DNA from 2 places in the Pseudomonas sp. LB3P58 genome. Region 1 is predicted to be linked to the other one. Evidence: predicted binding sites of a transcription regulator. Region 1 holds the regulator's gene; the other holds the start of a gene.

Evidence for each region. The regulator sigma-54, encoded in region 1, starts transcription at its own class of promoters, with help from an activator protein. The targets are predictions, from matches to a motif close to ANTGGCATNNANNTTGCTNT.
Region 2: glnA (glutamate--ammonia ligase) is a predicted target of sigma-54. The motif match lies at 3,938-3,957, and genes of this name have one in related genera.

What each region holds. Positions count from the first base shown of each region.
Region 1 covers NZ_JBUBVE010000001.1:292,361-307,949, reverse strand. The annotation lists gene ACYZTZ_RS01355 (KpsF/GutQ family sugar-phosphate isomerase) at 1-818, shown strand, start outside; gene ACYZTZ_RS01350 (KdsC family phosphatase) at 818-1,342, shown strand; gene lptC (LPS export ABC transporter periplasmic protein LptC) at 1,350-1,922, shown strand; gene lptA (lipopolysaccharide transport periplasmic protein LptA) at 1,909-2,457, shown strand; gene lptB (LPS export ABC transporter ATP-binding protein) at 2,457-3,182, shown strand; gene ACYZTZ_RS01330 (RNA polymerase factor sigma-54) at 3,367-4,860, shown strand; gene hpf (ribosome hibernation-promoting factor, HPF/YfiA family) at 4,935-5,243, shown strand; gene ptsN (PTS IIA-like nitrogen regulatory protein PtsN) at 5,256-5,720, shown strand; gene rapZ (RNase adapter RapZ) at 5,723-6,580, shown strand; gene ACYZTZ_RS01310 (HPr family phosphocarrier protein) at 6,596-6,871, shown strand; gene ACYZTZ_RS01305 (ZIP family metal transporter) at 6,879-7,772, opposite strand; gene ACYZTZ_RS01300 (superoxide dismutase) at 7,803-8,414, opposite strand; gene ACYZTZ_RS01295 (hypothetical protein) at 8,416-8,844, opposite strand; gene ACYZTZ_RS01290 (class II fumarate hydratase) at 8,872-10,248, opposite strand; gene ACYZTZ_RS01285 (FagA protein) at 10,229-10,636, opposite strand; gene pmbA (metalloprotease PmbA) at 10,772-12,118, opposite strand; gene yjgA (ribosome biogenesis factor YjgA) at 12,227-12,751, shown strand; gene tldD (metalloprotease TldD) at 12,800-14,242, opposite strand; gene ACYZTZ_RS01265 (carbon-nitrogen hydrolase family protein) at 14,261-15,109, opposite strand; gene ACYZTZ_RS01260 (YhdP family protein) at 15,199-15,589, opposite strand, start outside.
Region 2 covers NZ_JBUBVE010000001.1:6,377,904-6,393,492, forward strand. The annotation lists gene glnL (nitrogen regulation protein NR(II)) at 1-779, opposite strand, end outside; gene ACYZTZ_RS29755 (DUF4124 domain-containing protein) at 1,010-1,630, opposite strand; gene ACYZTZ_RS29760 (DUF4124 domain-containing protein) at 1,627-2,136, opposite strand; gene glnA (glutamate--ammonia ligase) at 2,435-3,841, opposite strand; gene thiI (tRNA uracil 4-sulfurtransferase ThiI) at 4,172-5,626, shown strand; gene typA (translational GTPase TypA) at 5,766-7,586, shown strand; gene ACYZTZ_RS29780 (YkgJ family cysteine cluster protein) at 7,719-8,162, opposite strand; gene ACYZTZ_RS29785 (glycogen/starch/alpha-glucan phosphorylase) at 8,418-10,868, shown strand; gene ACYZTZ_RS29790 (DUF2339 domain-containing protein) at 11,157-14,756, shown strand; gene ACYZTZ_RS29795 (DUF3999 domain-containing protein) at 14,753-15,589, shown strand, end outside.

The DNA of each region.
Region 1 (15,589 bases):
GCAAATCCGGGCACATCGGCAACAAGATCGCCGCCACCCTGGCCAGCACCGGCACCACGGCCTTTTTCGTGCACCCGGCCGAAGCCAGCCACGGCGATATGGGCATGATCACCCGCGACGACATCATCCTGGCGCTGTCGAACTCCGGCTCCACCAATGAAATCGTCACCCTGCTGCCGCTGATCAAGCGCCTGGGCATTCAATTGATCAGCATGACCGGCAACCCTGACTCACCGCTGGCGAAGGCTGCCGAAGTCAACCTCGACGTGCACGTCGAGCACGAAGCCTGCCCGCTAAACCTGGCACCGACCTCGTCGACCACTGCCGCGCTGGTCATGGGCGACGCCCTGGCCGTTGCGCTGCTGGAAGCCCGCGGTTTTACCGCTGAAGATTTCGCCTTTTCCCACCCCGGCGGCGCGCTTGGCCGACGCCTGCTGCTGAAAGTGGAAACCGTCATGCACGCCGGCGCAGAGCTGCCCCAGGTGCAACGTGGCACGCTACTCAAGGACGCCTTGATGGAAATGACCCGCAAGGGCCTGGGCATGACCGCGATTGTGGAGGCCGACGGCAAACTGGCCGGGATCTTCACCGACGGCGACTTGCGCCGCACCCTTGACCGGACCATCGACATCCACCATACGACCATCGATGAGGTCATGACTGTTCATGGCAAGACCGCCCGGGCCGATATGCTGGCAGCCGAAGCCCTGAAAATCATGGAAGACCATCGAATCAACGCGCTGGTAGTGGTGGACAAGGAGGACCGTCCGATCGGCGCCTTCAACCTGTCCGATCTGCTGCGCGCAGGAGTAATGTGATGAGCACCGACCTGCTGCAACGCGGCAAGAACATCAAACTGGCGGTTTTCGACGTCGATGGCGTACTGACCGACGGACGCCTGTACTTCCTCGAAGACGGCAGCGAATTCAAGACATTCAACACCCTCGACGGCCAAGGCATCAAGATGTTGATGGCAGCCGGTGTGCAGACCGCTATCATCAGCGGCCGCAAGACCCCGGTGGTCGAGCGACGAGCGAAGAACCTCGGTATTCCACACGTGTACCAGGGGCGCGAAGACAAACTGGTGGTGCTCGACGAGCTTCTTGCCCAACTCAACCTAAGCTATGAGCAAGTTGCCTATCTCGGCGACGACCTGCCGGACCTGCCGGTGATTCGCCGCGTCGGCCTGGGCATGGCGGTGGCAAACGCTGCCAGTTTCGTCCGTGAACACGCCCACGGCATCACCCAGGCCCGCGGTGGCGAGGGTGCCGCTCGAGAATTCTGCGAATTGATCCTGCGCGCGCAGGGCCGCCTTGATGCGGCAAACGCCGCGTACCTGTGAGCCAACTATGCTGAGCAAAAAGTTTCGCAAATTCCTGGTGTTCGGTTGCATCGCAGCGATATTCGCGGCGGTCGGCTACTGGAACATCAGCCCGGAACGCTTCCTCGATCAGCCGGTGGCAAAGATCGATGAAACCGCGATCGACTATTACGCGATCAACGCCCACAGCGTGCAATACCTGCCGGACGGCAAACTGCAATACGAAATGACGTCCGACAAGGTTGAACACCTGAAAGCCACCGAAGTGACGCTGTTGACCAATCCCGACCTGAACATGTTCCGCGGCACCGAGTTTCCGTGGCATATCCAGAGCGAGCACGGCGAAGTGAATCCCGACGGCACCCAGGTCGAACTGATTGACTCGGTGCGCATCACGCGCTTCGACGAGAAAAACCGCAAGACCCTGATTACCAGCACCCGCATGACAGTGTTCCCGCAGCAGCAATATGCGCAGACCGAGCAACCCGTTAGAATCGACGGCGCTGGTGGTGTGTCGACTGGCAAGGGAATGAAAGCGTATTTGAAAGAAAGCAGGATACACCTGCTATCTAACGTAAGAGGACAGTATGAGGCTCGTTAAAACCCTCCCTATTTTGCTCGGTCTGAGCGCAGCACTGGGAAGCGTGAGCGCCTGGGCTCTGCCGACCGATCAAGCGCAGCCTATCCGCATCCAGGCCGACGACGCCCAGCTGGACGACAAGAATGGCATTGCCACCTATAAAGGTGACGTGATCATCACTCAGGGCTCGATGATCGTTAAAGGCAATACTGTGACCATCACCCGCACCCCGACCGGCGACATCGACGTGGTGACTTCGGTGGGCAACCTCGCCTATTTCGAGCAAATGCAAACCCAGGGCGACACCAAGCCCGTTCAGGGCTGGGGAGTGACTATTCAGTACCACGCCTCGCAAAACCGCGTTGTGCTGATCGACAAGGCGAAAGTCATCGACAAGGACAACAACGTCACCCAAGGCGAGAAAATCGTCTACGACACGGTCAAAAAGCTTGCGAGCGCCGGTCGCGCGACGGGCAACAAGGTCACCGAGTCGCGTCCGCGCATCGACATGGTGATCCAGCCGAAGAAGAAAACCGACGAGCAAAAGGCCCAGTAATGGCAACTCTGAAAGCTCAGCATCTGGCCAAGAGCTACAAGAGCCGCCAGGTCGTGCGTGACGTCAGCCTGTCGATCGACAGCGGTCAGATCGTCGGCCTGCTGGGTCCCAACGGCGCCGGCAAGACCACCTGCTTTTACATGATTGTCGGTCTGGTACAGGCCGATCAGGGCCGCGTACTGATTGACGACATGGATGTCAGCCACCAGCCTATGCACGGTCGTGCGAAGGCCGGCATCGGCTATCTTCCGCAAGAAGCATCGATCTTCCGCAAACTCTCGGTAGCCGACAACATCATGGCGATCCTCGAGACCCGCAAGGAACTCGACAAGGCCGGTCGTCGCAAAGAGCTGGAAAGCCTGCTGCAGGAATTCCACATCAGCCACATCCGCGACAACCTCGGGATGAGCCTGTCCGGTGGTGAACGCCGCCGCGTGGAAATCGCCCGGGCACTGGCTACCAACCCGAAATTCATCCTGCTCGACGAACCGTTCGCCGGCGTGGACCCGATTTCGGTGGGCGATATCAAACAGATCATCTATCACCTCAAGGCCAAGGGCATTGGCGTGCTGATCACTGACCACAACGTCCGTGAAACCCTGGATATCTGCGAAACCGCCTACATCGTCAACGATGGCCAGCTGATCGCCGAAGGTGACTCTGCCACCATCCTGGCCAACGACCTGGTCAAGGAAGTGTATCTGGGCCATGAGTTCCGCCTGTAAGCACTGAGGTGTCTGGCTGGTTGCTCGGGCGCTTGTCTCGATAAAAAATCAACATTTTTTTATTGTTACAGCGCTCTAGGCAAACGCTGCAGTTTCGGGCATATAATTTGCTTATGTTTGGCGCTCCGGCGCCCTGTAGTGGATGGCGCATGTGCGCCGGCGAATAAGGTGTTAAGCCCCTGCCATGAAACCATCGCTAGTCTTGAGAATGGGCCAGCAGCTGACGATGACACCGCAGCTGCAACAGGCCATCCGCCTGCTCCAATTGTCGACCCTGGACCTGCAACAGGAAATCCAGGAGGCCCTGGAGTCCAATCCGATGCTCGAACGCCAGGAAGAAGGCGACGACTTCGATAACGCCGACCCCTTGGCCGACAAAGCCGAACAGCAACCCAACGTCGACATTCAGGAACCCTCCTATCAGGAAACCGCCCCGACGGTTGATAACCTCGAGGAAGGCGACTGGAACGAGCGCATCCCCAACGAACTGCCCGTCGATACCGCGTGGGAAGACGTCTACCAGACCAGCGCCAGCAGCCTGCCGAGCAACGATGATGACGAGTGGGATTTCACCACCCGTACATCGGCCGGCGAAAGCCTGCAAAGCCACCTGCTGTGGCAACTGAATCTGGCACCGATGTCCGACACTGATCGCCTGATCGCCGTGACCCTGATCGACTGCATCAACAATCAGGGCTACCTGGACGAAACCCTCGAGGAGATTCTCGAAGCCTTCGACCCGGAACTGGACATCGAACTGGACGAAATCGAAGCCGTCCTGCACCGCATCCAGCAATTCGAACCCGCTGGCATCGGCGCCCGCAACCTGGGCGAATGCCTGCTGCTGCAATTGCGTCAGTTGCCCGCCAAGACGCCTTGGCTGGTCGAGGCCAAACGCCTGGTCACCGATTACATCGACCTGCTCGGCAGCCGCGATTACAGCCAGCTGATGCGTCGCATGAAGCTCAAGGAAGACGAACTGCGCCAAGTGATTGAACTGGTGCAGAGCCTCAACCCGCGCCCAGGCTCGCAGATCGAGTCCAGCGAAGCCGAATACGTCGTTCCCGACGTGATCGTACGCAAGGACAACGAGCGCTGGCTGGTCGAGCTGAACCAGGAATCCGTGCCACGACTGCGGGTCAACGCTCAATACGCCGGTTTCGTGCGCCGCGCCGACACCAGCGCCGACAACACCTTCATGCGCAATCAGTTGCAAGAGGCCCGCTGGTTCATCAAGAGCCTGCAAAGCCGCAACGAAACCCTGATGAAAGTAGCCACTCAGATCGTCGAGCATCAGCGCGGTTTTCTTGAATACGGCGACGAAGCCATGAAACCGCTGGTCCTGCATGACATCGCCGAAGCGGTGGGCATGCACGAGTCGACGATTTCACGGGTGACCACGCAGAAATTCATGCATACCCCACGGGGCATATATGAACTGAAATACTTTTTCTCCAGCCACGTCAGCACCTCCGAGGGCGGTGAATGCTCGTCCACGGCGATCCGCGCGATCATCAAAAAACTGGTTGCCGCGGAAAATCAGAAAAAGCCGTTGAGTGACAGCAAGATCGCTGGTTTACTGGAGGCACAAGGCATTCAGGTGGCTCGCCGCACCGTCGCCAAGTACCGCGAATCCCTCGGGATCGCGCCTTCGAGCGAACGTAAGCGGTTGATGTAGAGCCACGCCACAGCGTTCCAGTGGCAGGCATTTCTGCCTGCCGCTTTATGCACTGGCAACGAAGGAGAAGCTGTATGCAAGTCAACATCAGTGGACACCAACTGGAAGTGACCGAACCTCTTCGCACCTACATCGGCGAAAAACTCGAACGATTAGAGAGGCATTTCGACAAAATCACCAACGTGCAAGTCACGATGACGGTCGAAAAGCTCAAGCAGAAAATCGAAGCCACGCTGCATATTCCCGGCAATGAAGTGGTCGCAAACGCGGAGCATACCGATATGTACGCGGCGATCGACGCACTGACCGACAAGCTGGATAAACAACTCAAAAAGCATAAGGAAAAGACCCAAAGCCTCCTCCAGGGCGCGACCGGTCGTTAACACTCCCAACCCATGATCCGACTTGAAAGCATCCTGACCCCCGGCCGTTCCCTCGTGAACGTGCCGGGCGGCAGTAAAAAGAAAGCCCTCGAGCAAATTGCCAACCTTATCCACAAAGAAGTGCCGGATCTGGAGATGCAAGATGTCTTCGAGGCTCTGATTGCCCGTGAAAAACTCGGCTCAACCGGTTTTGGCAACGGCATCGCCATTCCCCACTGCCGCCTGAAGGGCTGCACCTCGCCCATCAGCGCCCTGATGCACCTTGATGCACCCATTGATTTCGACGCCATCGACGGTGCCCCGGTTGACCTGCTGTTCGTTCTGCTGGTCCCGGAAGCCGCTACCGATGCGCACCTGGAGTTACTGCGCCAGATCGCCAGCATGCTCGACCGCAAGGAAGTGCGCGAAAAACTGCGCAGCGCCCCGAGCAATGAAGCCTTGTATCAGGTTGTCCTGGACGAGCAAAACGGTCATTAATCATGCGCTTGATCATCGTCAGTGGCCGCTCCGGCTCAGGTAAAAGTACCGCACTCGATGTTCTCGAGGACAACGGCTACTACTGCATCGACAACCTGCCCGCCGGCCTGCTGCCGGAACTGGCCGAACGCGCGTTGATTCACACCGAGCTGGCACAACCGCTGGTTGCCGTATCCATCGATGCGCGCAACTTGCCGAGTCACTTGTCGCGGTTTCCCGAACTGCTGGAAGAAGTGCGCAGCCGGCATATCCAGTGTGATGTGCTTTATCTGGACGCCGACGAAGAAACCTTGCTCAAACGCTTCTCGGAAACCCGCCGTCGTCACCCGCTGAGCAATGCCAATCGCTCGCTGGCCGAGGCCATCAACGATGAGACCGCCCTGCTCGGGCCGATTGCCGACCTCGCCGATCTCAAAGTAATCACCACCAACCTGAACCTGTATCAGCTGCGAGATACCATCAAGCTGCGCCTGCTGAACCAGCCCGAACCCGGTACGGCGTTCCTGGTGGAGTCTTTCGGCTTCAAGCGTGGCATGCCGGTGGACGCTGATCTGGTGTTCGACGTGCGCTGCCTGCCGAACCCTTACTGGAAGCCAGAGTTGCGCGATCAGTCCGGGCTCGACCAACCGGTTGCCGAGTACCTGGCGGCACAGCCGGACGTCGAAGAGATGTTCCAGGACATATCCACCTACTTGTTCAAGTGGCTACCACGCTTTGCCGCCAGCAACCGCGCTTATGTCACCATTGCCATTGGCTGCACCGGCGGCCATCACCGCTCCGTCTACCTGACCGAACGTCTGGGCCAGGCCCTGCAAAAATCCCTGAAGAATGTCCAGGTTCGCCACCGCGACCTCAGCTAAAGGATTCACACCGCGATGCCTGCTCTGGAAATTGAAATCATCAACAAGCTGGGCCTGCATGCCCGCGCTTCTGCAAAATTCGTTGGCGTCGCCGGTGAGTTCAAGGATTGCACGATCAGAGTAGGACGCACGCCGGAATCCACGGTCGACGGAAAAAGCATCATGGCAATGATGATGCTCGCTGCGGGCAAGGGCACCAAAATCCACCTGAGCACCGAAGGTGAACAAGCTGATGAGGCGCTGCAGGCATTGGTGAATTTGATCAATGACTACTTCGGCGAAGGCGAATAACGCTCGCCTAAGCGAGCGCTGTATCCATCACCATCATCAAGCAAAACCCGATCAGCAACCCAAGACTTGCAAGCTTGTCGTGACCATTGCGGCGCGACTCGGGGATGACTTCATGGGTGACCACCAGCAACATTGCCCCGGCCGCCAGCGCCAACCCCAAGGGCAACAACAATTCGGCCAGGCTCACTAGCCAGGCGCACAACAACGCGAAGAGCGGCTCGACCAGACCTGACGCAGCACCCATCAGGAACGCCTTGACCCGCGACATCCCTGCCCCGGCCAATACCAGCGCGATCACCAGACCTTCCGGCACATCCTGCAAGGCGATGCCCATGGCCAGGCTATCGGCGTCGGGCATGCCACCCCCCGCCGACACACCGACCGCCATGCCTTCGGGGATGTTGTGGGCAATGATCGCAAACACAAACAACCAGATTCGCGGCGGGATGACCGGTCGCTCCAGCGTGCCTACGAGCATTTCCGGCGACGCACCTGACACCTTGCGATCAACCAGGAACAATCCGAACGCACCCAGCATGATGCCGAAACTGATCAGTCCGCTGGCCGCCCAAGGCGTCAGCCCCAGGTATTCAGCGGCAGAGATCCCCGGAACGATCAACGAAAACGCTGTCGCCGCGAGCATCACCCCGGCCCCAAAACCGAGCAGCGTATCGCTGACCGCCTGAGGCATCCGTCGAATCACCAGCACGGGCACCGCGCCCAAGGCTGTACCCAGAGCGCAGATCGCCCCGCCTTGCAGCGCGCGCAGCAGTTTCGGCTCGAGGTCCAGCCACGCCAAGCCTTGGGCAACCATTAACGTCATGCCTGCCAGCAGTAACAGCGATCCGAATGCGTAACGAAACATTCGTCCACTTCCGATCGCCAGTGTTTCAGTGCCCATAGCCAGCCTTGGATTGTTTTTGCAGAAGTCTTAAACCAGTGCAGCCTGATAGCGCGTAGCGACTTCAGGCCAATTGATCACGTTGTAAAACGCGTTGATGTATTCCGGGCGACGGTTCTGGTATTGCAGGTAATACGCGTGCTCCCAGACATCCAGGCCGAGGATTGGCGTATTACCGTTCATCAATGGACTGTCCTGATTGCCGCTGCTTTCAACGACCAGCGTCTTTTGCGGCGTCACACTGAGCCACGCCCAGCCGCTGCCGAAACGAGTCAGCGCGGCTTTGGTGAAGGCTTCCTTGAAACTGCTCAGGCCGCCCAGTTGCTCATCGATCGCCTCAGCCAAGGAACCTTCAGGATTGCCGCCGCCGTTGGGCGCCATCACTTCCCAGAACAGCGAATGGTTGGCATGCCCGCCGCCCTGATTGATTACCGCCGCGCGCAACTTCTCCGGCAGTTGCTGGACAGCTGACACCAGCTTCTCCACCGGCCACTCGGCAAACTCGGTGCCTTCCACCGCAGCGTTGAGGTTGTTGATGTAGGTCTGGTGATGCTTGGTGTAGTGGATTTCCATGGTCTGCGCATCGATGTGCGGTTCCAGGGCGTCGTATGCGTAGGGCAAGGCAGGCAAGGTAAAAGCCATTTCAATGAACTCCATGATGTAGGGGCGCAGACGGGGCGGCATCGATGTGCAGCAGACGATGGGTGCGCGGATATTCGCCGTGTTCGCTGATGAAATTCAGCAGCTCGACGTAGGTTTTGCTGCTTTGGCGCAACGCTGCTTCACGCAGGGCCGGCGCCAGCCGTGGGTCCTGCATGGTCTGCAACAACCGCTGATGGATGGCGCACAGGTACTCGGCGCTCTCCTCAGGCTGGTTCAGACGCAAATGCAGATCCGCCAGGTTGTGGTGGGAAATCACGCAGGCAGCCACCGCTTCGTCGGCATCCGCCCAGCGCTCGAACAACACCTGGGCCAGGGCCAATGCCTGCAAGTAAGCCTCGCGGGCATCTACATATTCGCCCTGCATGAAACAACGATTTGCCCGTTCGATCGTGCGTTTCCAGTGTTCCATGGTGAGCCTCCAAAGCGGTTGCGGTGGTTACACGCCGCCTGCGGTGAGTTTTTCCGGGTCCAGCAAAACCTCAAGCTGGCGGCGGGTCAGGTCGGTGTGTTCGAGAGCGACATCGATCACCGGACGGCCCTGTTGATAGGCCTTCTTGGCGATCTCCGCGGCTTTTTGGTAACCAATGATCGGGTTGAGCGCGGTGACCAGGATCGGGTTACGCGACAGCGCTTCCTTAAGCCTGGCTTCGTTGACCTTGAAGCTGGCGATCGCCTTTTCACCCAGCAGATGGCTGGAGTTGGCCAGCAACTCGATGCTGCTCAGCAGGTTCTGGGCGATGATCGGCAGCATGACATTCAGCTCGAAATTGCCCGACTGACCGGCGATGGTGATAACCGTGTCGTTGCCGATGACCTGAGCGGCGACCATGGCGGTCGCTTCCGGGATCACCGGGTTGACCTTGCCAGGCATGATCGAAGAACCCGGCTGCAAGGCTTCGAGTTCGATTTCACCAAGACCGGCCAGCGGGCCGGAGTTCATCCAGCGCAGGTCGTTGGCGATTTTCATCAGCGAAACGGCCGTGGCCTTGAGCTGACCGGAAACACTGACCGCCGTGTCCTGAGAGCCGATCAGCGCAAACAGATCCACGCCCGGCTTGAATTGCACTTGAGTCAGCTTGCTCAGTTGCTCACTGAAACGCGCCGCGAATTGCGGATGAGCGTTGATGCCGGTGCCCACTGCCGTGCCGCCCTGAGCCAGGGATTGCAGACTCGGCAGCAGATCCTGCAGATGACCGATGTTGGCCTTGAGCTGCTGCGCCCAACCGTTGAGCACCTGGCTCATGCGCACCGGCATGGCGTCCATCAAGTGAGTGCGACCGGTTTTGACGTGGTGATGAACCTCTTCGGCCTTGCGATCGATCACCTGAACCAGACGCACCAGCGCCGGCAACAATTGCTCGTGCAACGCCAACGCCGCACTGACGTGGATGGTGGTCGGGATGATGTCGTTGCTGCTTTGGCCGCAATTGACGTGATCGTTGGGGTTCACCGGCTCGCCGAGCAGGCGGCTGGCCAGGGTGGCGATCACTTCGTTGGCGTTCATGTTCGAACTGGTGCCGGAACCGGTCTGGAAGATATCCACCGGAAAATGCTGCATGAAGTCGCTTTGGAGCAGGCCCAGCGCCGCATCGACAATGGCTGTGCCCTGGGATTCGCTGATTTGTTCGAGCTCGATGTTGGCTCGGGCAGCGGCGGCCTTGGCCAGGATCAGCGCGCGAATGAACTGCACGGGCATCGGTTTGCCGCTGATGGGGAAGTTATCCACTGCACGTTGAGTCTGTGCGCCGTAGAGGGCGTCCACCGGGACTTGAAGCTCACCCATGCTGTCGCGCTCAATACGTGTCTTGGTCATCTGTAAATCCTTGCACCAGTTCTATGAGAGGAATCGAGGGCTGCAACTCGCAGGTTGCCAGCTGCCAGGTGTAGCTCTGCCAGCGCTTGAGGCGGCATTTGCACAGAGATAGGCGTTCGAGTTCGCGCAATGGGCGCCAGGCCTGGTCCAGGCAGTAGGTGCGCCAGTGCCAAGGCAGCGCGACATCGGCGGCGGTGTCGAGCAACAGACGGAAAGAAGTTTCGGCGATGGTCCAGGGAGAGGTTGCCGTGCAACAGGCGAGATACCGACCTTCGGCCAGGTAATGTTCGATCAGGCGAGGCTCGTCAGGGTCCATCGCGCAACGGATCTGGCGACTCATCCAGCGCCAGCTTTCGAGGTAAGGCTGCTCGTGCAAGGCAGAACTCATGATCCGGGCCCATTCGGTAATGAGATTTATTATTAGATGATAATGAGAACCAAAACAACCCCGCGAAAATCAACCCACAAAAAAGGCGCGCCACCCAACGATGGGTGGCGCGCCTTTTTGTGTAACGGTTAAGCGTTAGCTGCCGGCTACTGTCATCCGCTCGATCAGCACCGAACCTGTACGAATGTTGCTGCGCAGTTCCAGGTCATTACCGACGGCAACGATCTGTTTGAACATGTCACGCATGTTGCCGGCGATGGTCACTTCCTGAACCGCAAACTGGATTTCGCCATTCTCGACCCAGTAACCCGCCGCGCCACGGGAGTAATCGCCGGTGACCATGTTCAGGCCCTGACCCATCAATTCAGTCACCAACAGGCCGCGGCCCATGCGGCGCAGCAAGGCTGCCTGATCTTCGTCGCCATGGGTGACGAACAGGTTGTGCACGCCACCAGCGTTGGCAGTGCTCGGCATCCCGAGCTTACGGCCCGAGTACGTGCCGAGAATGTACGACACCAACTCGCCTTTTTCGACGAACGGTTTGGCGTAAGTGGCCAGACCATCACCATCGAACGCCGAACTGCCCATGGCGCGCATCAAGTGCGGACGCTCATCGATGGTCAGCCATTCCGGGAACAGTTTCTGCCCGAGCGTGCCTTCAAGGAACGAGGATTTGCGATACAGACTGCCGCCGGAAATCGCCGAGAGGAAACTGCCGAACAAACCACCGGCCAGTTCCGCGGAAAACAGCACCGGCACTTCGCAAGTCGGCACCGGACGCGCGCCCAGACGGCTCGCCGCCCGTTGCGCGGCACGTTGGCCGATGCTCTCCGGAGAGGCCAGCAAATTGCCCTGACGGTTCACGTCGTACCAGTAATCGCGCTGCATCTGGCCATCGGCCTCGGCGATCATCACACAGCTCAGGCTGTGCCGGGTCGACGCGTAACCGCCGATAAAACCGTGGCTGTTGCCGTAAACACGGCAGCCCTGATGGGTGCTGAGGGTGGTGCCGTCGGCGTTCTTGATCCGGCTGTCGGTGGCAAACGCCGCCGCTTCACAGGCCAGGGCCTGCTCGATGGCTTGCTCCGGGGTGATGTCCCATTCGTGGAATAGGTCGAAATCCTGCAGATCCTTGGCCATCAGCGCCGCATCTGCCAGACCCGAGGCTTCGTCTTCGGAGGTGTGTTTGGCGATGGCCAGCGCCGCAGCGACGGTTTCGCGAATGGCTTCAGGACCGCTGGCGGACGTGCTGGCCGAGCCCTTGCGCTGGCCAACGTACAAGGTGATGCCGAAGCCCTGATCGCGGTTGAATTCGACGGTTTCGACTTCACGCTGACGTACCGAGGTGGACAGGCCCTGCTCCAGGGACACCGCCACTTCACAGGCACTGGCACCTTGGCGCTTGGCTTCAGCGATGATCTGCTCGACTTGTTCTTGCAGTGCCGGCAACGCTTGTGGGCCGACGCTTTCAACTGCACTCATGCTGTTCTCCACTCAAATTCTGCTTTCGGCTAGGGCCTTCGAGCGACCGGGCCGGACAAGCGGCCCCCGACTGGTTATCATGGCGGCGTTTCTTTGCGGACGGCCACCATGGTTGATTCTTACGACGACTCCCTCGATACGGGAGAAAAAAGCAAAACCCAGGTTAAACGCGAGCTTCATGCTCTGGTTGACCTTGGCGAGCGCCTTACAACGCTCAAGCCTGACTTGCTGGCAAAACTGCCGTTGACCGACGCTATGCGCCGGGCCCTGGCCGATGCGCCCAAGCACACCGCGAATATCGCGCGTAAACGGCACCTTATGTTCATCGGCAAACTGATGCGCGATCAGGACACTGACGCCATTCTGACTCTGCTCGATCAACTCGATGCCTCCACTCGGCAGTACAACGAACGTTTCCATGGCCTGGAACGCTGGCGCGATCGCTTGATCGCGGGCGACGATGCGGTCCTGGAGAAGTTCGTGGTCGACTACCCGGAGGCTGATCGTCAGCAATTGCGCTCCCTGATCCGTCAGGCCCAGCACGAACTGGCGACCAACAAGCCACCGGCATCGAGCCGTAAAATCTTCAAGTACATCCGTGAGCTGGACGAGACTCAACGCGGTCTGCGTTAAGTCCCGAATCGGGTGAGTTGCCTCGCAACTCACCCGAAGCTCCATCCTTTACGATCCTGTGCCACCCACAGTGATCGCATCGATTTTCAGCGTTGGCTGGCCGACACCCACCGGCACCGACTGCCCATCCTTGCCACACGTCCCCACGCCGCTGTCCAGCGCCAGATCGTTACCGACCATCGACACCTTGCTCATGGCCTCCGGCCCGTTGCCGATCAACGTCGCGCCTTTGACCGGGGCCGTGATTTTGCCGTCTTCGATCAGGTACGCCTCGCTGGTGGAGAACACGAATTTGCCGCTGGTGATGTCCACCTGACCACCGCCGAGGTTGGCGCAGTAAATACCGCGCTTCACCGAGGCGATGATTTCTGCCGGGTCGCTTTCGCCCGCCAGCATGTAGGTGTTGGTCATGCGCGGCATCGGCAGGTGCGCATAGGATTCGCGACGACCGTTACCGGTACGGGCCACGCCCATCAGACGGGCGTTGAGTTTGTCCTGCATGTAGCCTTTGAGTACGCCGTTTTCGATCAGCGTCGTGCACTCGGTCGGGGTGCCTTCATCATCGACGCTCAGGGAACCGCGACGACCGGCCAGCGTGCCGTCATCGACGATGGTGCAAAGCTTGGACGCAACCATCTGGCCCATGCGCCCGCTGTAGGCCGAACTGCCCTTGCGGTTGAAGTCGCCTTCCAGACCGTGGCCGACCGCTTCGTGCAGCAACACACCGGACCAGCCCGAGCCCAATACCACCGGCAACGTACCGGCCGGTGCCGGGATGGCTTCCAGATTCACCAACGCCTGACGCAGCGCTTCACGGGCGTAGCTCATGGCACGGTCATCGCTGAGGAAATAACGGTAATCGGTACGACCGCCACCGCCATGACCGCCACGCTCACGGCGACCGTTCTGCTCGACGATCACGCTGACGTTAAAGCGCACCAACGGCCGTACATCGGCTGCCAGGCCGCCGTCGGTGGAAGCGACGAGGATTCGTTCCCAGACACCGGCCATGCTCACGGTAACTTGCTGGATACGCGGGTCGAGGGCGCGAGTCGCGACGTCGATGCGTTTGAGCAGTTCGACCTTCTCGGCACGGGTCATCACTTCCAACGGATTGTCCGGCCCGTACAACTGGGCGACATCCTGAGTCGTGAAGGCTTGCACCGTGCCGTTCTGACCGGCGCGGGAGATCGAACGCGCCGCACGGGCTGCGGCGCCGAGGGCTTCGAGGGTAATGGCATTGCTGTAGGCAAAGCCGGTTTTTTCACCCGATTGCGCGCGCACGCCGACACCTTGGTCGAGGTTGAAGCTGCCTTCCTTGACGATCCCGTCTTCCAGCGCCCAGGACTCGGAAATCTGCCCCTGGAAATACAGGTCGGCGGCATCGATGCCCGGGCCGGCCAGATCGCCGAGCACACCTTGCAGGCTCTCGATCGTTACGCCGCCGGGCGCCAGGAGGTGTTCACTGACTGAGGACAACAACTCGCTCATATGCTTTACGCCTTAAATTCATCGTTCTGAGGCAGGTCGCCGGGCGCCCTGCGAGAAAAAGCGCCGGTGACTGGACACCGGCATCCGCGCCCTGATGGACGCCTGTTCGCTGCTATCGCGTTCGGCCAGCAGCACGGCCTCGCCTTGATCCTGTTGCGCCAGCACACGTCCCCACGGGTCGATAATCGCGGCATGGCCATAGGTTTCCCGTGGCCCCGGATGCGTCCCACCCTGGGCAGCCGCGAGCACATAACATTGAGTTTCGATGGCCCGCGCGCGAATCAATACATCCCAATGCGCCGCGCCGGTCACCGCGGTAAAGGCCGACGGCGCGGTAATCAACTCCGCACCGGCAGCGCGTAATTCGCTGTACAGCTCCGGGAAGCGCAGGTCGTAACACACCGTCAGCCCGACTCGACCGACGGGCGTGTCCGCCACGACTACCCCACTGCCATAAGCATAGTCATCGGATTCGCGATAACGCCCGCGATTGTCCGCCACATCGACGTCGAAGAGGTGCAACTTGTCATACCGTGCAACGGTTTCGCCGCGGTCATCCACCAGCAGCGAGCAGGCATGCACTTTGGCCGTCGGTTGATCCACCGGCGGCAACGGCAAGGTGCCGGCCACTATCCATAACTTGAGGTCGCGGGCGGTCTGTTTCAACCATGGCAGGATCGGGCCTTCGCCCAACGCCTCGGCGCGGCCGATGTCGGCAATGTCGCGACGGCCCATGGCGGCGAAGTTTTCCGGCAGTACGGCAAGCTGCGCGCCACCGGCTGCCGCTTGCTCAAGCAGCCGACGGGCCTGGGCCAGATTGGCCAGCACATCGCTCTGGCTGACCATTTGAATCACCGCTACAGACATGGCCTTTCCCTAATCTGGAATCAACACATACAGGAGACTTACGGCCATGCTACTCCATCGGCCCGAGACGTGGCTTTTCAAAAAGAAAGTCAAAAAGGCTTGTCGAAGGTGATTTTCGGCTCTTTCCAGGGCCCCTTGACGGTGTATTGGACGCTGGCGAAACGCGCCACACGGTCACCGATGAGCTTATCGATCAGGAACAGCGCGCCGCCGATAGCCGGTGCACCGACGATCAGCGCGGCAATCGGCAGGTTGTTGGTCACAGGCAACGTCACCAGCAACTTGGCATCGACCTTATCGCCCACCAGGTCCAGCGTCCCGTTGAGTTCGATATTGCTCGACGGACCGGTCAGCCGGATCGGCTCACGCGTCACATATACGCCGTTGGTCCCGACCAGCAGGCCTTTGACCCGGTCGTAACTCAAGCCTTTGCCGAACAGGTCGGAGAAGTCCAGACGCAGCCGGCGGCCGATGGAGTTG
Region 2 (15,589 bases), 6.1 Mb from region 1:
TTCTGGCTGCTGATGGCCTGCATCGCATTGCGCACGATGTTCAGCACGGCCTGAATCATTTGTTCGCGGTCGATCAATACGTCGGGAATGCTCGGGTCGTAGTCGCGCACCAAAGTGATGCAACCCTGGCTTTCGGCCTCCACCAGATGACAAACGCGTTCCAGAACTTCGTGGACGTTGCACATCGCCAGTGACGGCAGCTTATTGGAACCGAGCATGCGATCGACTAGATTGCGCAGGCGATCGGCCTCTTCAATGATCACGTTGGTGTAGTCGCGCAGGCTTTCTTCCGGCAGTTCGCGGGCAAGCAATTGCGCCGCGCCGCGTATCCCGCCGAGAGGATTCTTGATTTCGTGAGCGAGGCCGCGCACCAGCATCTTGCTGGTTTCCTGCTTCGACAGCTGCGCCTCTTCCTTGGTGATCCGCAGCAAGCGGTCACGGGGGTGGACTTCCAGCAGCAGCATCGTGGCGCCGTTGGCGAGGATGGGGGTTACCGCGTAGTCGACGGTCAGGGTCTGGCCGGTGAGGGCGGTGAGCATCGCTTCGCGCTTGGTGAACGGGTGGGCCTGCTGGACCGCCTGGCGCAGGGAGTTCAGCGCCTCGGTGGATTCGGTGAACAACTCGCTGATGAACTGCCCATGGCTACGCTGACCACTGATGGCCAGGAGCATCTCCGCCGCCGGGTTCATGTACTCGAGGCGCAGTTCGGCGTCGAGCAGAATGGTGGCGGTGGTCAGGTTGTCGAGTAGCAATCGATGCAGTGCGTCGCTAATGGTCATCAGGACCTCTTTTGGAGCAGGGCGCGCGCATGAATAAAGCGCTGATACGAGGAAAATGCAAAAACCAAACCAAGGCTCCGAAAAGAAGCGTTTAAGGCCTGAAACGGGCGTTTGACGCTCGTTTGCGTGGCGTTCTGCCAGCTTTGACGGGTACTTTCGAACCAAAATGGGTTGGAATGTGAGTACGGTGCAACCAATTGCACCAATATAGTGCGCAAACCTGAACGGCGTTAGAAGAAGCGCAGGAAGGGATTTTTTTCTTCTACGGGTTTGTCTTTGAGCGGGCACTCCGGCCGTTGGCCGTAGTCGGCAGGGGCGCAGGGTTTGACCTGACGCTTCTGCGCGAGGGAGATGCGCAGCATGTGGAACGGCTGGTTGGCGGTGCGCTCGACCGTGCGGCCCTGCTCGTCGAGGATTTCCACGGAGAGATTATGGCTGCCGCGATCGATGTTGCTCAGGGCGAATACCGGGCTCAGGCCGGGCGCTGCGGTGGGTTGGCCGTCGAGCAGCAGTTGGTAGCGATGGCCTCGCTGCAGGCCGGGTTCACTGGTGACGCTGACGATAATCTCGCCAGCACTGCTGCGCACCGTGGCGTCTGGCTCCGGCACCAGGACTCTAAGCATGTCGTAGTGGAACAGTGGTTTTGTTTCGGTCTTCTTTCCAGCATTCACCGGTGCTGCGCCGCCAGGGTTGGCGGACATGCGATTGCTCGTCGCCAGCGGCACGCGCTTGGCGTTGCCGGAGCCTGGCTGGTCGGTGTAGACCCGATTGCCCTGGGCGTCGACGTAGGTGAACACCTCGGCGGCCACCGGCAAGGCGATCAAGCATGCGATCAGCAACCACAGCTTCACGGCTTATGCACCCGTTGGACGGTGAACGTCACGGTGGGGCTTTGCTGGACGATGTTCTCTCCATCGATCACCTGCACCGCGAGGCTGTGTTCGCCGCGATCGACGTTCACCAGTTGCAGGATCGGCACGTTGCTCGGCTGGCCGTAAGGTTGATCGTCCAGCAACAGCCTGAGCAGATGAGGGCCTTGCAGGCGGGGTTTGATCAACACGTTGACGGTGAAGGTGCCGTTGTTGGCACGCAGCGCTTCGGTAGTGGGTAAGTTGGTCAACTCCAGCACCTCGTAAGCGCTGCGCGGCTGTTCGCGGCTGGTGGCTTCGACAGGTGGTGCAGAAGGGGCTTGAGGCTCAACCCTGTTAAGCGGTGGCAACTCGACCGGCTGAGCCTTCACGCCATCGGGTGGTTGATTGCTGTAGGCGGTGTTGCCGTCGGCGTCGGTGTACTTATAGATCTGCGCGGCGGCGGGCAGGGCGATCAGCAGCAACATCAGTAGAAAACCACGACCCATAAAATTGACCGGAAGCGAAGGCGTTGAGGTGCAGCATAGGTCAGGGCTGGCAATAGACCCAAGTCGTTAACATTTGGGCATGATTTGACAAGGCCTGTCAGGCGACGCGAAACCCTGTGGGAGCGGGCTTGCTCGCGAAGGCGGAGTGTCAGTCACCATCAATGCCAGCTGACAGACTGCCTTCGCGAGCAAGCCCGCTCCCACAGAGGGCATTGTCAGCCGTTGAATAGCGCCCACAAAAAAGGCCTCCCGAAGGAGGCCTCTTTTTTGTCACGCCGCTTGCGCAGGCGCTACTGGATTAGCAGCTGTAGTACAGCTCGTATTCCAGTGGGTGTACGAAGGTACGTACTTTGATTTCTTCTTCGCTTTTCAGAGCGATGTAAGCGTCGATGAAGTCGTCGCTGAAAACGCCGCCTTTGGTCAGGAACGCACGACCTTTGTCCAGCTCTTCCAGGGCTTCTTTCAGGCTGCCGCAAACTTGTGGAATCTCTTTCGCCTCTTCAGGCGGCAGGTCATACAGGTTTTTGTCAGCAGCGTCGCCAGGGTGGATCTTGTTCTGGATACCGTCCAGGCCGGCCATTACCAGGGCAGCGAAGGCCAGGTACGGGTTGGCTGCCGGATCCGGGAAGCGAGCTTCGATACGGCGAGCGCGAGGGCTGGACACGTAAGGAATACGGATCGAAGCGGAACGGTTACGAGCCGAGTAGGCCAGCATTACTGGAGCTTCGAAACCTGGGACCAGACGCTTGTAGGAGTTGGTCGACGGGTTGGTGAAGCCGTTCAGCGCTTTACCGTGCTTGATGATGCCGCCGATGAAGTACAGAGCGGTGTCGGACAGGCCGGCATAGCCTTCGCCAGCGAAGGTGTTCTTGCCATCTTTGGCGATGGACAGGTGAACGTGCATACCCGAACCGTTGTCGCCGTACAGCGGCTTAGGCATGAAGGTCGCGGTGCGGCCGTATGCATCAGCAACGTTGTGTACGCAGTACTTCAGGGTTTGAACTTCGTCAGCCTTGGCAACCAGGGTGTTGAACTTCACGCCGATTTCGTTCTGGCCAGCAGTTGCCACTTCGTGGTGGTGAACTTCGATGACCAGGCCCATTTCTTCCATGGCGTTGCACATGGAGGTACGGATTTCGTGGTCGTGGTCGAACGGCGGAACCGGGAAGTAGCCGCCTTTGACGCCTGGACGGTGGCCTTTGTTGCCGCCTTCCACGTCCTGGTCGGACATCCACGAACCTTGTTCGGAGTAGATCTTGAACATCGAGCCGGAGATATCGGACTTGAACTTCACTTGGTCGAAGATGAAGAATTCAGGCTCTGGACCAACAAATACGGTATCGCCGATACCGGTCGACTTCAGGTATTCCTCGGCACGCTTGGCGATCGCACGTGGGTCACGGTCGTAGCCTTGCATGGTCGAAGGCTCGATCACGTCGCAAACCAGGATCAGGGTTGGCTCTTCGGTGAACGGGTCGAGAACGGCAGTGCTGTCGTCCGGCATCAGGATCATGTCGGAGGCTTCGATGCCTTTCCAGCCAGCGATGGAGGAACCGTCGAACATTTTGCCTTCTTCGAAGAAAGCTTCATCCAGCGCGTCGCGAGCCGGCATGGTCACGTGGTGCTGAGTGCCTTTGGTGTCAGTGAAGCGCAGATCAATCCACTTGACGTCATGATCTTTGATGAGTTGAACCGACTTCGACATAGTGTCCTCCGGGTGGCTTCGGGCTTAGTAGTGGATGCCCTTAGAATGTGGGTGATGCCGGCGCGAATACTCTGCCAAGGCAACCTGCCTCACAAGGGAGCAAATTGCATGCCAGTGCCCCACCATGGGTTTTTTGCCCCAATTTCACGCTTATAAAGGTGCAAAGCGGAGCAAAGCAGGAAATAGCGCCCTGTAATGTGGCGTCAAATTCAACAAATGACCTGTTTTGGTGCGCGCAAAACCTTCTGCACATTAACTGGTTAAACCTTGAGCAATTTCCGCTATAATCCGCGCCCCCCTTTTTCGGCTGGCCCAGCGCGCGCTGTTTTCATGAAACTAATCGTAAAAGTCTTTCCCGAGATCACCATCAAGAGCCGCCCGGTACGGATGCGTTTCATCCGCCAGTTGGCCAAAAACATCCGTACCGTGCTCCGCGACCTGGACCCGGCTGTGGTGGTGAACGGTGTGTGGGACAATCTCGAGCTGGAAACCCGCGTCAGCGAGCCCAAAGCCCTGAAGGAGATGACCGAGCGCCTGAGCTGCATGCCGGGCATCGCGCATTTCCTGCAGGTCGATGAATACCCGTTGGGCGACTTCGACGACATCGTCGCCAAGTGCAAGCAGCACTTCGGTGATGCGTTGGCCGGGAAGATCTTTTCGGTGCGCTGCAAGCGTGCCGGCAAGCATGAATTCACCTCGATGGACGTCGAGAAATACGTCGGCAGCCAACTGCGTCGTCAGTGCGGCGCCGCCGGAATTTCGCTGAAAGAGCCGGAAATCGAAGTACGCCTCGAAATTCGCGACAAACGGTTGTTCGTGATCCACAACCAGCACAACAGCATCGGCGGTTATCCGCTGGGTGCCCTGGAACAGACGCTTGTGCTGATGTCCGGCGGCTTCGATTCCACTGTTGCTGCTTACCAGATCATGCGCCGCGGGCTGATGAGCCATTTCTGCTTCTTCAATCTGGGCGGACGAGCCCATGAACTGGGCGTTATGGAAGTCGCGCATTTCATCTGGAAGAAGTACGGCAGCTCCCAACGCGTGTTATTTGTCAGTGTGCCGTTCGAGGAAGTACTGGGAGAAATTCTCGGGAAAGTCGATAACAGTCATATGGGCGTAGTTTTGAAGCGTATGATGTTGCGCGCTGCTTCCCGTATTGCCGATCGGCTGGAGATCGATGCGCTGGTCACCGGTGAAGCGATTTCCCAGGTGTCGAGCCAGACGTTGCCGAACCTGTCCGTGATCGACTGCGTGACCGACAAGCTGGTCTTGCGTCCGCTGATCGCCAGTCACAAGCAGGACATCATCGACCTGGCCAACGAAATCGGTACTGCCGACTTCGCCAAGCACATGCCGGAATACTGCGGGGTCATCTCGGTGAACCCCAAGACCCACGCCAAGCGTCCACGCGTGGAGTACGAAGAACAACAGTTCGACATGGCAGTACTTGAGCGTGCGCTCGAGAACGCCAAACTGGTGCCGATCGATCGCGTGATCGACGAATTGGGCCAGGACTTGCAGATCGAAGAAGTCAGCGAAGCGCTGGCTGGTCAGATCGTCATCGACATCCGTCATCCGGATGCCGCTGAAGATGACCCGCTGGGACTCGTTGGCATTGAGGTACAAACGATGCCGTTTTATGCATTGAACGCTCGTTTCAAGGAACTGGACCCTACTCGCCAGTACCTGCTGTATTGCGACAAAGGCGTGATGAGTCGCCTGCATGCCCACCATTTGCTCAGTGAGGGGCATGCCAATGTGCGCGTTTATCGACCGAGCTAAGAGCCCGGGGCTGTATGCCTGTGGCCTGCGTCACCGGCCCCCCGACTCTGCCGTCAAGCTGTAACGGCAAGGCCTGACTCTACTGTAAATCGCTGCCAAGACTTGTCAGCACACCGAATCCTCTGATCGAGATACACAAGTGATCGAAAATCTACGCAACATCGCCATCATTGCTCACGTTGACCATGGTAAGACCACCCTGGTAGACAAACTCTTGCGTCAATCCGGCACCCTGGAGCGCAACGAGCTCAACGACGAGCGCGTGATGGACTCCAACGACCAGGAGAAAGAACGCGGTATTACCATTCTGGCGAAAAACACCGCCATCAACTGGAACGGCCACCACATCAACATCGTGGACACCCCGGGCCACGCCGACTTCGGCGGCGAAGTTGAACGCGTAATGTCGATGGTTGACTCCGTTCTGCTGCTGGTTGACGCTCAAGACGGCCCTATGCCGCAAACCCGTTTCGTGACCAAGAAGGCTTTCGAAGCCGGCCTGCGTCCAATCGTGGTCATCAACAAGGTTGACCGTCCAGGCGCGCGTCCGGACTGGGTTCTGGATCAGATCTTCGACCTGTTCGACAACCTGGGTGCGACCGAAGAACAGCTGGACTTCAAAGTCGTCTACGCCTCGGCCCTGAACGGCATTGCCGGTCTGGAACACACCGATATGGCTGAAGACATGACTCCGCTGTACCAGGCGATCATTGACCACGTGCCGGCTCCAAAAGTTGACCGTGACGGTCCGTTCCAGATGCAAATCTCGGCACTGGACTACAACAGCTTCCTGGGTGTTATCGGCGTTGGCCGTATCGCCCGTGGTCGTGTCAAGCCGAACACTCAAGTTGTGGCTATCGACGCTGACGGCAAGCGCCGTAACGGTCGTATCCTGAAGCTGATGGGTCACCACGGTCTGCACCGTATCGACGTTGACGAAGCAGCTGCCGGCGACATCGTCTGCATCAGCGGCTTCGACCAGCTGTTCATCTCCGACACTCTGTGCGACCCACTGAACGTCGAAGCGATGAAGCCGCTGACCGTTGACGAACCAACCGTTTCCATGACCTTCCAGGTTAACGACTCGCCGTTCTGCGGTCGTGAAGGCAAGTTCGTCACCAGCCGTAACATCAAGGAACGTCTGGACAAAGAACTGCTCTACAACGTTGCTCTGCGCGTTGAAGAAGGCGACACCGCCGACAAGTTCAAAGTCTCCGGCCGTGGTGAGCTGCACCTCTCGGTACTGATCGAAACCATGCGTCGCGAAGGCTTCGAAATGGGTGTTGGTCGTCCGGAAGTGATCATCCGCCTGGTTGACGGCGTCAAGCACGAACCGTACGAAAACGTGACCATCGACCTGCCAGAAGAATCGCAAGGTTCGATCATGGAACAGATCGGTATCCGTAAGGGCGACCTGACCAACATGGTTCCGGATGGCAAGGGCCGTGTGCGCCTTGAGTACAACATCCCGGCTCGTGGCTTGATCGGTTTCCGTAACGAGTTCCTGACCCTGACCTCCGGTGCAGGCATCCTGACCTCGATCTTCGACCGTTACGACGTGATGAAGTCCGGCGACATGTCCGGCCGTCAGAACGGCGTGCTGGTTTCGGTTGCTACCGGTAAGGCTCTGACTTACTCGCTGGAAACCCTGCAAGCTCGCGGCAAACTGTTCCTGGGTCACGGTGAAGACGTGTACGAAGGTCAAATCGTCGGCATCAACAGCCGCGACAACGACCTGGGCGTTAACCCAACCAAAGGCAAGAAGCTCGACAACATGCGTGCTTCGGGTAAAGACGAAACCATCGCTCTGGTTCCGCCTATCCGTTTCACCCTGGAACAAGCTCTTGAGTTCGTGCAAGAAGACGAACTGTGCGAAGTCACTCCTAAGTCCATCCGTCTTCGTAAGAAGATCCTGGGCGAAAGCGAGCGTACCCGCGCTGCCAAGAAAGCCGGTAACTGAGTTTCGACTTAGTTAGCTGCTAAAAAAACGCCCCCGACCGCAAGGTCGGGGGCGTTTTTGTTTGTCTGGGGTTTGGTGTTGTCTGGGCTGACGCCATCGCGAGCAGGCCCGGTCAGGCGGTGAGATTCCGGATCAGAATTTCTCGAGGGTCCGACGGCTCTCGCTGCTCTCGCGTGCCACTTCTTTTGGCTTATACGCGCAATACCCCGGGCGCGGCCCGATTTTCGGGTGGTTGCGGCAAGTATCCGGGCGCTTTTCATAAATAGTGCACAGACGGCTCTTACGATCCAGGTACAGGCAATCGTTGTTGCTCATGCGCTGAAGGGTGAAGATCTCGGACTTCTGGTTGTAACGCTCGACGATCCCGTCCTTCTGCAAACGCTTGGCGATGTTCTTTGGCGGCTCGCCGCGCTCGAATTCATCGACGATGCCGATACGGATCAGATCCTTGATCTTGACCTCGACCGGCAGGGTGCAGCAGCTGGAAACGCACGAACCACACATCGGGGCGGAGTACTTGGCCCAGGTATCGAGGCGATCGATCTCCGCGGCGGCGATCAGGTTGGACTTCATCATCGGTTGTTACCAGCGTGCATCAGGGCGCGCGATCATACCGGGACTGGTGGATTTTTGAACAACCTTTCGCCAGATTTTTTCGTATTCCGCCCAATAACACCTGTATTCCGGCACGGGCCCTGCATTCTTTCCGGCACATGACGTTGTAATGTCGACCTATCTTGCACTATCAGGAAAAACTGCCGAACCAGAGTTCCAACGGCCTGTCAGACCGTCTAGGCTCAGACAATTCCAAGCTCGCTCGAGGTCCTATCGATGACTCAAGAACCACTTGTTCGCGAAGCAGAGGTGGCCGCATTCCGCGACGCCGTCTTGACCAAACTCACCTACGCGGTGGGCAAAGACCCAGATCACGCCTTCGACCACGACTGGTTCGAAGCCATTGCCCTGGCGGCGCGCGATCACATGGTCGAGCACTGGATGGATCACACCCGGCAGATCTACCGCAAAGGTCAAAAGCGGGTTTATTACCTCTCCCTCGAATTTCTGATCGGCCGTCTGCTCTACGACAGCCTGAGCAACCTAGGCCTGCTGGACGTCGCCCGCGAAGCCATGACAGAACTCGGCGTCGATATTGAACGCATCCGTCTGCTGGAGCCCGACGCAGCGCTGGGCAATGGCGGCCTCGGTCGTCTGGCCGCGTGCTTCATGGAAAGCATGTCGACCCTCGGCATCGCCGGCCACGGTTACGGCATTCGTTACGAACACGGCTTGTTCCGCCAGGCCATCGTCGACGGCTGGCAGCAGGAACAGACCGAACACTGGCTGGATTTCGGTAACCCTTGGGAGTTTGAACGACCAGAGGTCGTTTACCCGATCGGCTTCGGCGGCAGCGTCGAAACCGTCACCGACGAAACTGGCAAGTCCAAGCAAGTCTGGACGCCAGCGGAAACCGTTCGCGCGATTGCTTACGACACGCCGGTCGTCGGCTGGCGCGGGGCGAGTGTCAACACGCTGCGCCTGTGGCGCGCCCGGGCCATGGAAGATTTGCACCTGGAACGCTTCAATGCCGGCGACCACTTGGGCGCCGTGGCAGAAGTCGCCCGGGCCGAAAGTATTTCCCGGGTGCTCTACCCGGCGGACAGTACCGAAGCCGGCCAGGAACTGCGCTTGCGTCAGGAGTATTTCTTCGTCGCCGCGTCCTTGCAGGACTTGCTGCGCCGCCATCGCAACATGCACACCTCGGTCCTGACCCTGGGCGATCATGCCGCGATCCAGCTCAACGACACCCACCCCTCGATTGCCGTGGCCGAACTGATGCGGCAACTGGTCGACGTTTACGACGTCGCGTGGGATGCGGCATGGCAAGTCACCGTCGACACGCTGTCCTACACCAACCACACGTTGCTGCCGGAAGCGCTGGAAACCTGGCCGGTCGGTTTGATGGAGCGGATGTTGCCGCGGCACATGCAGATCATTTACCTGATCAACGCCCAGCACATCGATTCGCTGCGGGCCAAGGGTATCCATGACTTCGAGGTGCTGCGTGCGGTGTCGCTGATCGAGGAAGACAACGGCCGCCGCGTGCGCATGGGCAACCTGGCGTTCCTTGGCTCCCACAGCGTCAACGGCGTGTCCGGGCTGCACACGCAGCTGATGCGCAAAACGGTGTTCTCCGAACTGCACAAACTCTACCCGGACCGGATCAACAACAAGACCAACGGCATCACCTTCCGCCGCTGGCTCTACCAAGCCAACCCGGAGCTGACCTCGATGATGGTCGACGCGCTCGGCCCGGATCTGCTGGACAACGCCGAAGAGCGTTTGCTCGGCCTGGAACCGTTCGCCGAGAAAGCCGCGTTCCGCAAGGCGTTTGCCGAGCAGCGGCTGCATAGCAAGAAAGCCCTGGCGTACATCATTCACGAGCGACTTGGCGTTGCGGTCAACCCGGCGGCGATGTTCGACGTGCAGGTCAAACGGATCCACGAATACAAACGTCAGTTGCTGAACCTGTTGCACACCGTTGCGCTGTATCAGGCGATTCGTGCCGAGCCGGAAATCGATTGGGTACCGCGGGTGAAGATCTTCGCCGGCAAGGCAGCGGCCAGTTATCACCAGGCCAAGCTGATCATCAAACTGACCAACGACATCGCCCGGGTGGTGAACAACGACCCGACGGTGCGCGGTTTGCTGAAAGTGGTGTTCTTGCCCAACTACAACGTCAGTCTGGCGGAAAGCATCATCCCGGCAGCGGATTTGTCGGAGCAGATTTCCACCGCAGGCTTCGAAGCCTCGGGCACCAGCAACATGAAGTTCGGCCTCAACGGTGCGCTGACCATCGGCACCCTCGATGGCGCCAACGTCGAAATGTGCGAACGCATCGGTGCCGAACACATGTTCATCTTCGGCCTCAGCGCTCAGCAGGTTGAAGCGCGCAAGCAGAACCATGAATTCAACGCGACGCCGGATATTGCGGCATCCCACCGGCTGAATGACGTGCTGCAAGCGATTCGCGGCGGAGTGTTCTCGCCGGATGATCCTTCCCGTTACACAGGATTGATCGATTCACTGATCGACTACGATCGCTTCCTGGTCTGCGCCGATTTCGACTCTTACTGGGACGCGCAGATGCGCGTTGAAGCCCATTGGCACGATTCGAAGGAATGGTGGCGTTCGGCTGTGTTGAACACTTCCCGGATGGGCTGGTTCTCGTCCGACCGGACCATTCGCGAGTACGCCACGGATATCTGGAAAGCTTTGGAGTAACTTTTAGCAATAATTGCGAGCAAGGCCCGACGGTTGTTGGGCCTGATCGATATACTAAGCGCCGGTTACACCGGGCCAAAGTATGGCTAGGCTCAGTCAAAGGCAATCCAATGTGGGAGCGAGCTTGCTCGCGATAGCGGACGTACATTCAACTTCAATGGTGAATGTACGGGCCCCATCGCGAGCAAGCTCGCTCCCACAAGGTTTGTGTTGTTTCAAACTAGACTGAAGCCCAGATGCTGTATTGCCCGGATTTGCCCATCGCGGGGCCACTTAGGGATATCGACCATGCAATGGATGTTCATGCTGATTGGGCTGGTGCTGGGCTGGATACTCGACGAGTCGTTCAGTGATGCGCTGCTGGGCGGGCTGCTCGGGTTGGGTATTGGCCAGGCCATTCGCATTGGCCGCTTGGGTACACAAGCTGACCAGCAGCGCCAGTTGCTTCAACAGGCGCAGGTGGCGCTGAATGCGGTCGAGCAACGTTTGGCATTGCTGGAGGTGTCAGGCGTCAAGGCGCCGCTAACCAGTGAGCCAGTTGCCAGCGAAGCCGCTGCACCTCCTGAATTCACACTCGACGAAATCCCTGTCGAAGCCCCGGAGCTGATCTGGGAACTCCCTCCCGAACTGGAACCGATGACCGCGGCCGCGGCCGCGGCCGCCGCCGAAGCGAGCCGTCCAGTGCCCGTCGATGCCTGGAAACCCGAACCGGTCGCCCGCGAACCACAACAACCCGCCATCCCGCGTGGCCCGAACTTCATCGACCGCGCCATCAGCGGCGCACGCAACTGGCTGTTCGGTGGCAACACCGTGCTGCGGGTCGGTGTGGTGCTGTTGTTTCTCGGTCTGGCCTTCCTGCTGCGTTATGCCACCGAAGGCATGGTGGTACCGATCGAGTTGCGTTACGCCGGTGTTGCGGCGGCGGCATTGGGTCTTCTGGGGCTGGGTTGGTGGCTTAGAACACGCAACAGCCATTACGCGTTGATGTTGCAGGGCACCGGGATCGCGGTGTTGTACCTGACCGTGTTTGCTGCGATGCGCCTGCATCCGCTGCTCGATCCTACGGCGGCGTTAGGTCTGCTGGTCGCGGTGACGGTGTTCTCGGCGATCCTCGCTATCACCCAGGATGCCTTGGGCCTGGCTGCCGCTGCGGCGTTGGGCGGTTTTGCCGCGCCGATCCTGACCTCCACCGGTGCTGGCAACCATGTCGCGCTGTTCAGCTACTTCGCCTTGCTCAACGCCGGCATCCTCGGCATCGCCTGGTTCAAGGCCTGGCGGCTGCTCAACCTGATCGGTTTCGTCGGCACCTTCGGCATCGGTTTCGCCTGGGGCCTGCGTTCCTATACCCCGGAACTGCTGTGGAGCACCGAGCCGTTCCTGATTGTGTTCTTCCTGATGTACCTGGCCATCGGTCTGCTGTTCGCCCGGCGCAAGTTGCTGGAAATGAGCGACGCACCCGAGGACGACAGTCGCGACGCGTTGCTTCGCTGGTCGACGCGCAAGGGCGATTACGTCGACGGCTCGATGCTGTTTGGTCCTCCGTTGGTGGGCTTCGGCTTGCAGTTCGCGTTAGTCCAGCACCTGGAATTCGCCGCAGCCTTCAGCGCGTTGGCGTTGGGCATGATTTACATGGGGCTGGCACGGCTGCTGATGGGGGGACGAGCGCTGCTGCTGGCGGAAACCTGTCTGGCGCTGGGGGTGATCTTCGCCAGCCTGGCGATTCCGTTGGGGCTCGATGCGCGCTGGACTGCTGCTGCCTGGGCCGTCGAAGGCGCTGGCATCTTCTGGCTGGGCCTGCGACAGCAACGACCGCTGGCCCGAGCCTTTGCCTTGATGCTGCAGCTGGGCTCGGCGCTGGCCTTCCTCAGTGAACTGCGAATTGGCGAAAGCAGCCTGCTGGAAGGGGCACCGTTGGGCGCGCTGATGCTTGGCGTGGCATTGCTGTTCAGTTTCTACCAATTGCGCAAAGCCTTGCCCGAGCAGACGTCGGAATGGGAGCGCAAAGGGCTGCCGGTGTTGGCCTGCCTCGGTCTGACCTTCCTCTATTTGCTGGCACCGTTGTTCTTCTTCACTCACGGCACGACTATCAGTTGGGCGCTGGCGGGGCTGGCGACCTTGTTTGTTGGCTTGCGTCTGCAATCGCGCACCTTCCTGTTCACCGCGTTCGCCGTGCAATTGCTCGGCGGTGCATTGTTCCTGCTGCGGCTGCAAGGTTCGAGCGGTGAGTCCGGCGCTGTGTTCAACGCGGGTTGGAGCGGTTTGCTGAGCGCGTCGTTGATCGGCCTGGCGCTGATCGCCGGCATGTTGCTGGCGGCGCGCGATGAGATGGTCCGAAGCGACGTGAGATTGCTGCGCGGTTTGTCAGTGGTGCTGCTGGCCGGTCTGGTGTTGATCAATCTGGCGGTGCTGTTCGTCCTGCCTTGGCAAACGGCGAGTGCGGTATGGGCGGCCAGCGGTTTGTTCATCATCTGGCTGAGTCTGTACCTCAAGCAGCGCGTGAGTTTTGTCTTCGGTCTGCTGTTGCAGGTCATCGGCGGCGCGGCGTTCCTGATGGCCGGGCCTGATTTGCTCGGACCGCTTGCGAGCGAAGGATTGAAGCCTCTGGCTCATAGCGGTTTCTGGACGCCGCTGGTGTTGGGTCTGGCCGCGATGGTTGGCGCCTGGCGCTTGCAGCTCGGCAACCATGCTTCGGCCTTCGATGTGCTGAGCTTGCAGCGTTTGTCCGAAGTTTTGCTGGTGTGGGGGGCGGGATGGTGGGCGCTGGCGTGGATCAGTGAAGTGCTGCGCTTCGCACCGTTGAATCTACAAGCGACGTTGTTGCTGGCGGTCGCGGCAGTGAGCGTGGCGCTGTGGACAGTCTTGGCGCTCCGCCTGAAATGGTCGGCGCTGGGCTTGCTCTGCACCTTGCTGATACCTGCTGCCGGTTTGGTGTTGCTGGCTGCGTGGCACTCGCGTTATCACCCAGCGGCCAAATTCGGTTGGCTGGTATGGGCGGCCGTGTTCGTCGTGCATTTCCTCTCTCTGCGGCGTCTGGCGTCGATGTTGCCGGCGCGCGCCCTCAGTACCGCCCATGTGCTCGGCTGCTGGCTATTGATCGGTGTGTTGGCCCTGGAGCTGCGTTACGGCCTGTTGCTGTTGTCCGAGCAGTACAACGCCTGGCGCTGGTTGGGTTGGGCGATTCTGCCGAGCCTGTATCTGGTGCTGATGGCGGCACCCCGTGCCTGGCCATGGCCGGTGTCGGGGTATTCGCGCGAATACCGCGTGTACGCGGCAGCACCGCTGGCGTTGCTGATGCTCGGCTGGTTCTGGCTGGCGAACGTCGTCAGCGACGGCACCGCCGAGCCGTTGCCTTACGTGCCGCTGATCAACCCGCTGGAGTTGGGTCTGCTGTTTGCGCTGTTCGGCGTCTACGTGTGGTCCCGCAGCGCTGTGGCGCAACTGGCGATTCGCAAGGACTATGCCGAACACGCCACGCAACTGATCGCTGGCGCCTCGCTGTTTGTGTTCTTCACGGCGCTGGTGATGCGCACTGCCCATCATTGGGGCGGTGTGCCGTTCGAGCTGGAGGCGTTGCTCGAATCCATGCTGGTGCAGGCCGGTCTGTCCATCGTCTGGACCTTGATGGCCCTGAGTCTGATGATCGGCGGCCATCTGCGTCATCGCCGCGAAGTCTGGCTGATCGGTGCGGCGCTGATCGGTGTGGTGGTGGCCAAACTGTTCTTTGTCGAATTGAGCAACCGCGGCGGACTCGCCCGGATCGTCTCGTTTATCGGCGTTGGTGTGTTGCTGTTGGTGGTGGGCTATTTCGCCCCGTTGCCGCCCAAGCGCGCCGAGGCTGTGCCGGAGGCTGAAAAACCGGCTCCGCAAACCGAAGGAGTGTCGTCTTGAGTCAGAAGCTGAACCGTGTCTGGTTGGGCGCTGTTGCGCTGGGTGTGGCGCTGTCGGCCAGTGCTCAGGAAAAATTGGCGGACTTCGCCACGCAGGTGCCATTGTCGGTCAGCGGCGAAGGTCCGTGGTATCGCCTCGAATTGCCGTTGAGCGTGCAACTGAATGCGCGGCAAACCGATCTCAGCGATGTGCGCGTGTTCAACGCCGCCGGTGAGGCTCAGGCGTATGCCTTGGCACGTGCGCCGGCGCAGACCAGCGACAACCGCACCCTGACCGACGTGAAATGGTTCCCGCTGTACAACTCGGCGGATTCCACTGAGCACGCGCCGAGCGTGCGGGTGCAATCGAGTGCCAACGGCACGCTGGTCGAAGTGCAACCGTCCAGTCAGCTGGAGGCGGGCGAAGAAATGCTGCGCGGCTGGTTGCTCGACGCCAGCAGCATCAAAGCACCCTTGCAGCAGTTGATCCTCGACTGGACTAGCGAACGCGACGGTTTCCAGCGTTTCACCATCGAAGCCAGCGATGACCTGCAGCATTGGCAGTCGTGGGGCGAAGGGCAGGTGGCGCGTCTGACGTTCGCCGACGAGCGGGTCGAGCAACATGAAGTCGCCTTGCCGGGTCAGTCGGCCCGGTATCTGCGATTGCTATGGAGCACGCCGCAATCGGCACCGACATTGACCTCGGCGCAACTGCAAAGCGCCAAGACCCGCAGCCTGCCGCTACCGCTTGTCTGGTCGCAACCGCTGGCCGGCAGCAGCGTGAAGGCCGGTGAATACACCTGGCAATTACCCATGGGGCTGAATGTCGAGCGTTTGCAGGTCGAGTTGAGTCAG